2 regions of the Carnobacterium sp. 1290_CSPC genome follow, and region 2 is predicted to be linked to the other one. Evidence: predicted binding sites of a transcription regulator. Region 2 holds the regulator's gene; the other holds the start of a gene.
The links. Region 2 encodes Rex, which represses fermentation and respiration genes when NADH is low (regulators of the CRP and FNR family bind a similar motif). Its sites were predicted from a motif close to TTGTGAANTANTTCACAA; they were not measured.
Positions count from the first base shown of each region.

Region 1: AC973_RS03400 (acyl-CoA dehydrogenase family protein) is a predicted target of Rex. The motif match lies at 2,588-2,605, and genes of this name have one in related genera.

Region 1 covers NZ_JVVG01000048.1:33,478-37,918, reverse strand. Annotated here, with positions in the region: gene AC973_RS03415 (dicarboxylate/amino acid:cation symporter) at 1-714, opposite strand, end outside; gene AC973_RS03410 (SatD family protein) at 1,021-1,686, shown strand; gene AC973_RS03405 (DUF3307 domain-containing protein) at 1,670-2,401, shown strand; gene AC973_RS03400 (acyl-CoA dehydrogenase family protein) at 2,629-3,786, shown strand; gene AC973_RS03395 (electron transfer flavoprotein subunit beta/FixA family protein) at 3,783-4,441, shown strand, end outside.
Region 2 covers NZ_JVVG01000076.1:63,309-67,749, reverse strand. Annotated here, with positions in the region: gene AC973_RS07110 (ABC-F family ATP-binding cassette domain-containing protein) at 1-1,772, opposite strand, end outside; gene AC973_RS07105 (redox-sensing transcriptional repressor Rex) at 1,969-2,592, shown strand; gene AC973_RS07095 (co-chaperone GroES) at 3,232-3,501, shown strand; gene groL (chaperonin GroEL) at 3,562-4,441, shown strand, end outside.

The DNA of each region.
Region 1 (4,441 bases), on a different contig from region 2:
AAAACTGTACGCAATGATGGGATAAATTACTAAGGCGGCTGTTAGGTATGCGATGTATAGCCAGAATAGGAAACTAAATACAGAAGAAATACCTGAAATTCCATAAGTTGCAACGTCATAGGCTAGGAATCCGAAAACCCCGATTGGAGCAAATTGAATGGCATAGTCAACCATTTTGAAGATGGCCTTTTTCCAAGAATTAAAGAAAGCGATAACTGGCTTTGCTTCATCACCAATTGCGATTAGGCCTATACCGAGGAAAATAGCAAAGAAAATGATTGGCAATAAGCTACCATCAGCTAAAGTTTGAAAGATATTGCTTGGAATAATACTTAAGACAAAATCTTGTAAGTTAATCCCAGTCGCAATCCCATCAAGTGATTCGGTAGAGATTTCACCAAGTGCTACATCACCGCCAACATTCACTAGTCTACCAAATACCAAGGTCAAGCCGATCAAAAAGGTGGTTACGAGGAAAAAGTAGCCAATGGCCTTAAAGATGACCTTCCCTAGTTGATTCCCACCACCGATTTCTACCACTGATAAGACAATTAATGGAAAAACGAGTGGCACGACGAGCATTTGGATGAGGTTCATAAAGAGATCTCCCAGCATACCAAAATGACTACTGATGCCTGGGAAAAAGTACCCAACGGCGATACCTAAAATGGCAACTATGAGTATCTGTACCAATAAATTAGGTTTTTTAAACATACATATTCCTCCAATCATTTATCAAGACCTACTTTAGTTTGTTAGCAATAGGTCTCTAATAGCTTGTTTCGTAGTATAGCACTCAGGATTTTATAGTAAATAATCGAATATCGGTCACTATTGGTCTAAAATTGAAACACATTAATTACCGAACAGATGTGATGTAGTGCATACATTGTGAAGTATGGCGGAAATAAAGACAATTTTTATAAATTTCCTAAATAACGGATATTTTAATCACTTAGTTTCCGTAATATTGGCAATTAAATATAATTTCCGTTATAATGGATATCAAGGAGGTGCCTCATGTCTAAAAACTATATAGCGATTATCGGTGACTTAATTGATTCAAAAAAATCAGCTGACCGAGAAAACTTACAAGAAAACTTATTAGAAAGTTTTGCTACAATTAACCAAAACTACGGTGACATCATCGCTTCAAAATTAACGATAACCTTAGGTGATGAATTTCAAGTGCTGATTAAACCTCATCACCAAGTGTTTCAAATGATAGATGACATCCAACGACTCATTCCCCACCCCATTCGCTTTGGGATTGGTTACGGGTCAATAGCCACAGAGATTGATCCTGAAGTCAGTATAGGCGCAGATGGCCCTGCATACTGGCACGCTAGAAGCGCCATTGAATCAGTCAAGCAACACGATTACAGCGGTAATTTACGTCAAGTCTTTACTGGTCTAGAGGGAAAAGATGACACCATCAATACCCTGCTCTTACTGACGGATACTATCCGGTCAAGTTGGACTAAAACCCAGCTATATGTCTTCAATGGACTTTTAGAGACGGGGATTTACCAGCAATCATTTAATCAAAAAGCACTTGCTAAAAAATTAGAATTATCACCCTCAGCTTTAAGTAAACGACTAAATTCAGCCAATATTAAAATCTATCTAGCTGGAAAAGAACAGCTGGCACGTTTCATTCAGGAGGTCGATGATACTGATTCATAATGCCATCACACTCGTATTATTAATTGCCCACTTTCTAGGTGATTACCATTTTCAAAGTGAGAAACTGTCAGAAGCCAAGAGAAAGAGTCACGCCGCTCTTGCTAAACACCTAGCTATCCATGGATTACTTTTGTTTATATCATGGTTACTCACTTGGCAGTCGAATATGATTCTCTTATTTTCAGCTGTATGGCTAGGACATATCATCATTGATTTACTGAAGGTGACCGTACAGCGGAAGTGGATATTCCAGGCAGAACCGATTCCTTATATTTATCTGATTGATCAATTGCTACATATTTCATTGATTGTCGTCTTAAGTCAGGTTGTTTTCCCGGCATCCGGTGACGTCTCCGTATCCATACCTACATTGGTCTTGAAATGGACCTTACTGACGGTATTAATAACCAAACCCGCGAACGTTACCTTTAAAGTGCTTTTCAATCAATATCAAAATTACACCGACGATACAGTTGACCAAACTGAAATAGTCACTGTTCCTGGTGCAGGCGCTATGATTGGGAATTTAGAACGAATTTTATCAGCTATATTCCTGTCATTAAATGCCCTATCTTCCATCGGCTTAATCTATACTGCGAAGTCTATTGCCCGCTTTAAACTGATTGAGGAGAACCAAGGATTCGCCGAATACTATTTAATCGGTACCTTATTTTCCATTCTATTTGTCGTCGTATCATACTTTTTTATATTTTAAGAGACATCTTACTTAGCGATTTAGGCGATTGTTAAGTAAGATGTTTTTTGTGACGCTCTTCACTTAAACTTATAAGATATATTTGAGGTCCTACAAACCTATGTAAGCACTTTAATTTTAATCTTTTTTCGTCAAAAGTTTGATATTAGTCAAGGAAAACGACAATCTGACTAGCGTATACTTGGGTGGTGAAATAGTACACAATATACTGAAAGTGGTGAAAATACATGGATTTTAAATTCACTGATGAACAAGAACTACTCCGTAAGATGATTCAAAAGTTTGCGGAAAAAGAAATTGCCCCAAGATACGAAGAGATTGAAAAGGAAGGCTACCAACAAGACCTAACGGATAAAATGGCGGATGTTGGGATTGTAGGGATTGCTGTCCCTGAGGCTTATGGTGGCGCTGGCTACGACTTTGTAACCCAGACTATGGTGATTGCTGAACTAGCAAAAGTTAACCCCGGTGTTGCCTTTACCCTTGAAGCCCACTGGAAAGCAATCGACCAGCTTGTCATTTATGGTAGTGAAGAAATCAAGGCCCGTTGGTTACCTAGGGCTAATCGGGAGTTATTTACCTTTGGACAGACTGAGCCAGCTAGTGGGTCTGATGCTTCTACCCAACAAACAACAGCTGTTCAGACTCCAGATGGTTGGTTATTGAACGGGAATAAGGCTTTCTTAACCAACGGTGTCAAAGCCGCATCTATGTACCTTATTTTAGCCATTACCAGTCCTGAAAAAGATACCGAACATAGCCGGACTGTCTTTATCTTAGATAATCAAAATCCTGGTTTTGAAAACGGTCGTGTTGAAGACTTTGTGGGGATGCGCGGATGTCCAGTCGGTGATATTTACTTGTCAGATGCCCTTGTACCGGATATTGACCGCTTAGGTGCTATTGATCAAGGGATGGAAATTGGACACAATGCCCACCATACAGCCCGGTTTTTAATGGGTGCACTAGCGGCTGGTATTCAAGATGCCGCCTTGAAAGCTTCTATCAACTATATTCAAGAGCGTGAACTATTTGGCGGTAAGATGTCTCACCTTGATGGGATTAAATTTAGAATCTCTGATATTGCCATGGGCTTACATGCAACAAAACTAATCATCTACCAAGCTGCCTGGTTAAGAGATCAAGAAGTTGACCATAAGATGGAGACAACAACCGCTAAATTATTTGGCTCAGATCAAGCCTTGCAAGCGGCTAACCACGCTATGCAGATTTTTGGGGCTTATGGTTACTCTAAAGAATATCCAGTTGAGCACTTATGGCGTGACGCTAAGGCCTTGCAATATGCTGAAGGTGCATATGAAAAACTCCAATTAGACATCGCAAATTCAGTCTTATTTGAATCTAGAGAGGAATTTATGCTATGAAAATCGTCGTGTTTATAAAAGAAATCCCTATCAGTAACCACGTTAAAATTGACCCAGAAACGAATAACCTTATTCGGAGTGGTGTTCGCGGCCGTATTAACCCCTTTGATGAACATGCCATTGAGACTGCTGTTCAGTTAAAAGAAAAATTTGGTGGTACAGTATCTGTTGTCAGCATGGGCCCTGATTCTTTTAAATTGAGCTTGCATGAAGCCCTAGCCATGGGTTGTGACGAGGCTTATCTACTATCTTCACGTGCCTTTGCTGGGTCAGATACCTTAGCAACTGCTTATACCCTAGCTCAAGCTGTACGCAAGATTGGGAACGTGGATCTTATTTTGACAGGTTTAAAGGCAATTGATGCGGATACGGGACAAGTTGGCCCACTAATTGCTGAAGAGTTAGATCTACCACAAATCACCAACGCATCCGGTATAGTCGACCTTGATTCAGTTAATCAAACCATTGATGTCAAAAGACATTTGGAAGTGGACCAAGAAGTCATCCGTGTTTCTTACCCCTTAGTTATGAGTGTTGGTGATGAAATCAATAAACCGCGGTATCTATCGCCTCTTTTGATTAAACAATCTATGCAAAAAGAGATTACGGTATGGAACGAGGGTGACCTAAATTGTGACCTTGATAGAATCGGTAT
Region 2 (4,441 bases):
TGTTGGGTAATTTCACGCTGTAATTTTCGTTGTTCTCTTTGTTTCTCTTTAGATAGTTGAAAAGCCTGTTTCGTCTCGGAGGTGGGTTGAGTAGTTGTTTTTTCTACCTTTTCATCGTTGCTTTCAGCTGCTAGTAAAGCAAGACGTTCTTCTTCTGACGCTTTTTTAGCCACATAATAATCATAGTCACCAAGATAAAGCGTGGAACCATCAGGATTAATTTCTAAAACAGAGGTAGCAATCCGGTTGATGAAGTACCTATCATGGCTGACAAATAATAGGGTACCATCATATTCGATCAAGGCATTCTCTAATACTTCTTTAGAATCAATATCCAAATGGTTGGTTGGTTCATCGAGAATCAGGAAATTATCATGTTCCAAAGCGAGTTTCGCCAATTCAAGTCGGGCTTTTTCCCCACCAGAAAGTGTTGCTACAGACTTGGTCACATCATTTCCAGTAAATAAGAAGGAGCCAAGAATAGTGCGAACATCTCGTTCCATCATGGATGGATGTTCGTCCCATAACTCGTGAAGTACATCTTTTTTTGAATTTAAATTGCCTAATTCTTGGTCATAGTACCCAATTTGTAAGTGAGCGCCATATTCGATAGTGCCGCGTATAGCTGGAATTTGTTTAATAATTGTTTTGAGTAAGGTTGATTTACCTACACCATTTGGTCCAACAATTGCAATTGCTTCCTGTTTGCGTAGCTGGAATGAGATAGGTTCAGCCAAAACTTTATCTGGACTATACCCGACGGCTAATTTATTGGTTTGTAAAACATCATTCCCAGAACTTTCAGCAACGGAGAACTGAATGCGTGCGGTTTTTTCATCGTTTAATGGCTTTTCAATTTTGGTCATTTTCTCTAATTGCTTACGACGTGACTGTGCCATTTTTGTCGTTGAGGCGCGCACAATATTACGTGCTACATAGTCTTCTAATTTGGCGATCTCTTCTTGCTGCTTTTCGTAAGCTTTCATTTGCATGGTGAGACGCTGTGCCCGTTCTTTCAAGTAGAATGAATAATTCCCTTTATAATAATGGATACCTTGGTGCGCCATTTCATAAGTCTCATTGGTAACGGCATCTAAAAAATACCGGTCATGGGATACGATTAATAAGGCACCAGGATACTTTGGTAGATAGTTTTCAAGCCAAGTCAAAGTCTCGATATCTAGGTGGTTAGTTGGCTCATCTAGAATGAGTAAATCTTTCTTCTCGAGTAGGATTTTCGCTAAAGCAAGACGCGTTCGTTGACCTCCAGAAAGTGTTGAAATCTTACGGCTATAGTCTTCGTCAAAAAATTGGAAACCGTGTAATACCATGCGGATTTCAGATTCGTATCCGTACGCATTAAAGCGAATCAAGTCTTCTTGAAGTTTGTCATAGCGATTGAGCGCAACTTCATATGCCTCTGTATCTTGCATAAGTTCTTCATCTGCTAAGGCAAGCGCAGCGGTTTCTGATTCCTTTATTAATTTGATTACAGGTTCAAATACGGAAACCATTTCTTCATAAATTGTTCGATCACCAGAGACGGCTGTGTGTTGGTCCATATAGGCGATGGTTGTTCCTTTAGTTAAGGAAACTTGACCGTCATCAGGTGCTTGAATGTTGGCCAACATTTTTAATAATGTTGACTTACCGGCACCATTACGGCCAACTAGCGCGATGCGACTGTTGTGTTGGATTGTCAGTTGTACGTTTTCAAAAATAACTTCTACGCCATAGCGTCTAGCTAGATTTGAACCTTGTAATATGATCATAGTAGGCATGATCCTTTCATTAGATAGTCTTATTATTTTACCACAAAAAAATTTGAGTAATCACTGGAAACATTTTATAAAAAATTGCATTATTTAACATATACTAAAAATCACGAATGAAACACCCTTGTGTTATTTTCACAAACTTGTTATACTGTTTAAGAAATTATTTTCTAAACTAGAAAGAGGACTGAACATGCGTAAAATACCCAAAGCAACCGCCAAAAGATTACCGCTCTACCACCGTTACCTACGTGTATTTAAAAATATGGGGAAAACACGTGTTTCTTCTACAGAATTAAGTGAAGCAGTGAAAGTTGAAAGTGCAACGATTAGACGTGACTTTTCATACTTTGGTGCCTTAGGTAAACGAGGGTATGGCTATGATATTGATGCTTTATTAGACTTCTTTGGTAAGACACTAAGCCAAGATCGTTTAACAACAGTTGCATTAGTTGGTGTAGGTAATCTTGGTAATGCCTTATTGAACTATAACTTTAAAAAGTCAAACAACATACGAATTGGTGCTGCTTTTGATATCAATCAGGATATCATTGGTACGGTCCACAATGGTGTGCCTGTTTATGATATGAAGGATTTGACGCAACAATTAAAATTAATGGATATAGAAGTGGTCATCCTCTCGGTACCTGAAGCAGTTGCTCAAGATATGATACCATCGTTAGAACAAGCAGGTATCAAAGGCATCTTGAACTTTACGCCAGTGAGATTAGATGTACCGGATAGTATCCGGGTGCAAGATGTAGACTTCACGAACGAACTGCAAACCTTAATCTACTTCATCTCAACAAATTCATAATATATGTGCTAGCTATATGCTAGCAAGCGAATAAGCCGAGATCTTTAGTCTCGGCCTTTTTTTACCTTAATTGCAGGGGAAGTTTGTTGAATTTCACATATGAAATCTTAAATTGTTTGCAATTTTTACTAAATTACAATAAATAAAAAGATTATGATTTCGAATTAAATTGGCGTAGTACGTTTAGCGTCTTTAACAAGTCAACTATTTCATACGCTGCAACAGCTAGTGCTAAGTATACTGTCCAATTCCATCCAGAACCTTCCACACTGCCGATGGCGAAGGTAACGGCTAGGAAAATAAATACTAGTTTGAATAGTAATAAAAATATTACTGGTCCTTTTAACATAAAAAAACTGACATTCCTCTCTTATATAACATATTTTGACTTTTATCAAAATTTACCACATTCTTCAACTACTAAAAATAACTTAAATTCCGCATAAAATCAAGGTTTTCGACTTATAAAGAAAAATAGGTCAAAAAAAGTCAATCTTTCTCTTGCAATTCATATTTGATTGTTTTAAGATAAGAAATGTAGAGGTTAGCAGTCAAACATAGAGAGTGCTAATCTCTAAAATAACCAAGTAATTTAGCTTGGGTTTGACAGATATTTTATATAAATGGAGGGACATGTAAATGATTAAACCATTAAACGGACGCGCAGTTGTGAGAGTTGAAGAGGCTAAAGAGCAAACAGTTTCAGGTATCGTATTACCGTCAGCTGCCAAAGAGAAACAACAAGTAGGTGTTGTTGAAGCAGTTGCTGAGAATACGGAAGATTTCACATCACAATTGAAAGAAGGCGACCGCGTTCTATTTGAAAAATATGCAGGTTCAACATTTGAATATGATGGTCAAGAATTATTAATTATTAAAGAAAGCGATATTATCGCAATTGTAGATTAGTCAATTTATCAATATTTACAGATTAATAACAGTATGAAATTTTATGAGGTGAATGAATAAATGGCAAAAGATATTAAATTTTCAGAAGATGCACGTCAATCAATGGTTCGTGGGATTGATATATTAGCTGATACGGTGAAAGTAACTTTAGGACCAAAAGGTCGTAATGTTGTTTTAGACCAAAGTTATGGTTCGCCGCTAATCACTAACGATGGTGTAACCATCGCTAAAGAAATTGAATTAGAAGATAAATTTGAAGATATGGGTGCAAAACTAGTTGCTGAAGTAGCTTCAAAAACAAATGATATCGCTGGTGACGGTACAACAACTGCCACTGTTCTAACTCAAGCAATTGTAACTGAAGGTATGAAAAACGTTACTGCTGGTGCTAACCCAGTGGGTGTTCGTCGCGGGATTGACAAAGCAATTCGCGTAGCTTCAGATCGTTTATCTGAAATTTCAGTTCCTGTAGATTCTAAAGGCGCAATCGCTAACGTTGCGTCAATTTCATCAGGCGACAGCGAAGTTGGTGACTTAATTGCAGAAGCAATGGAAAAAGTTGGCCAAGATGGCGTCATCACTATTGAAGAATCTCAATCAATTGATACCTCTCTAGATGTTGTTGAAGGTATGCAATTTGACCGTGGTTACCTATCTCAATATATGGTAACTGACAATGACAAGATGGAAGCCGTTTTAGAAAATCCTTATATTTTATTAACAGATAAAAAGATTTCTAATATCCAAGACATCTTGCCAGTTCTAGAACAAGTTGTTCAAGAAGGTCGTGCATTATTATTAGTAGCTGATGATATTGATGGTGAAGCATTACCTACATTAGTGTTGAATAAAATCCGTGGTACTTTCAACGTCGTTGGGGTAAAAGCGCCAGCCTTTGGTGACCGTCGTAAAGCAATGTTAGAAGATTTATCTATCCTAA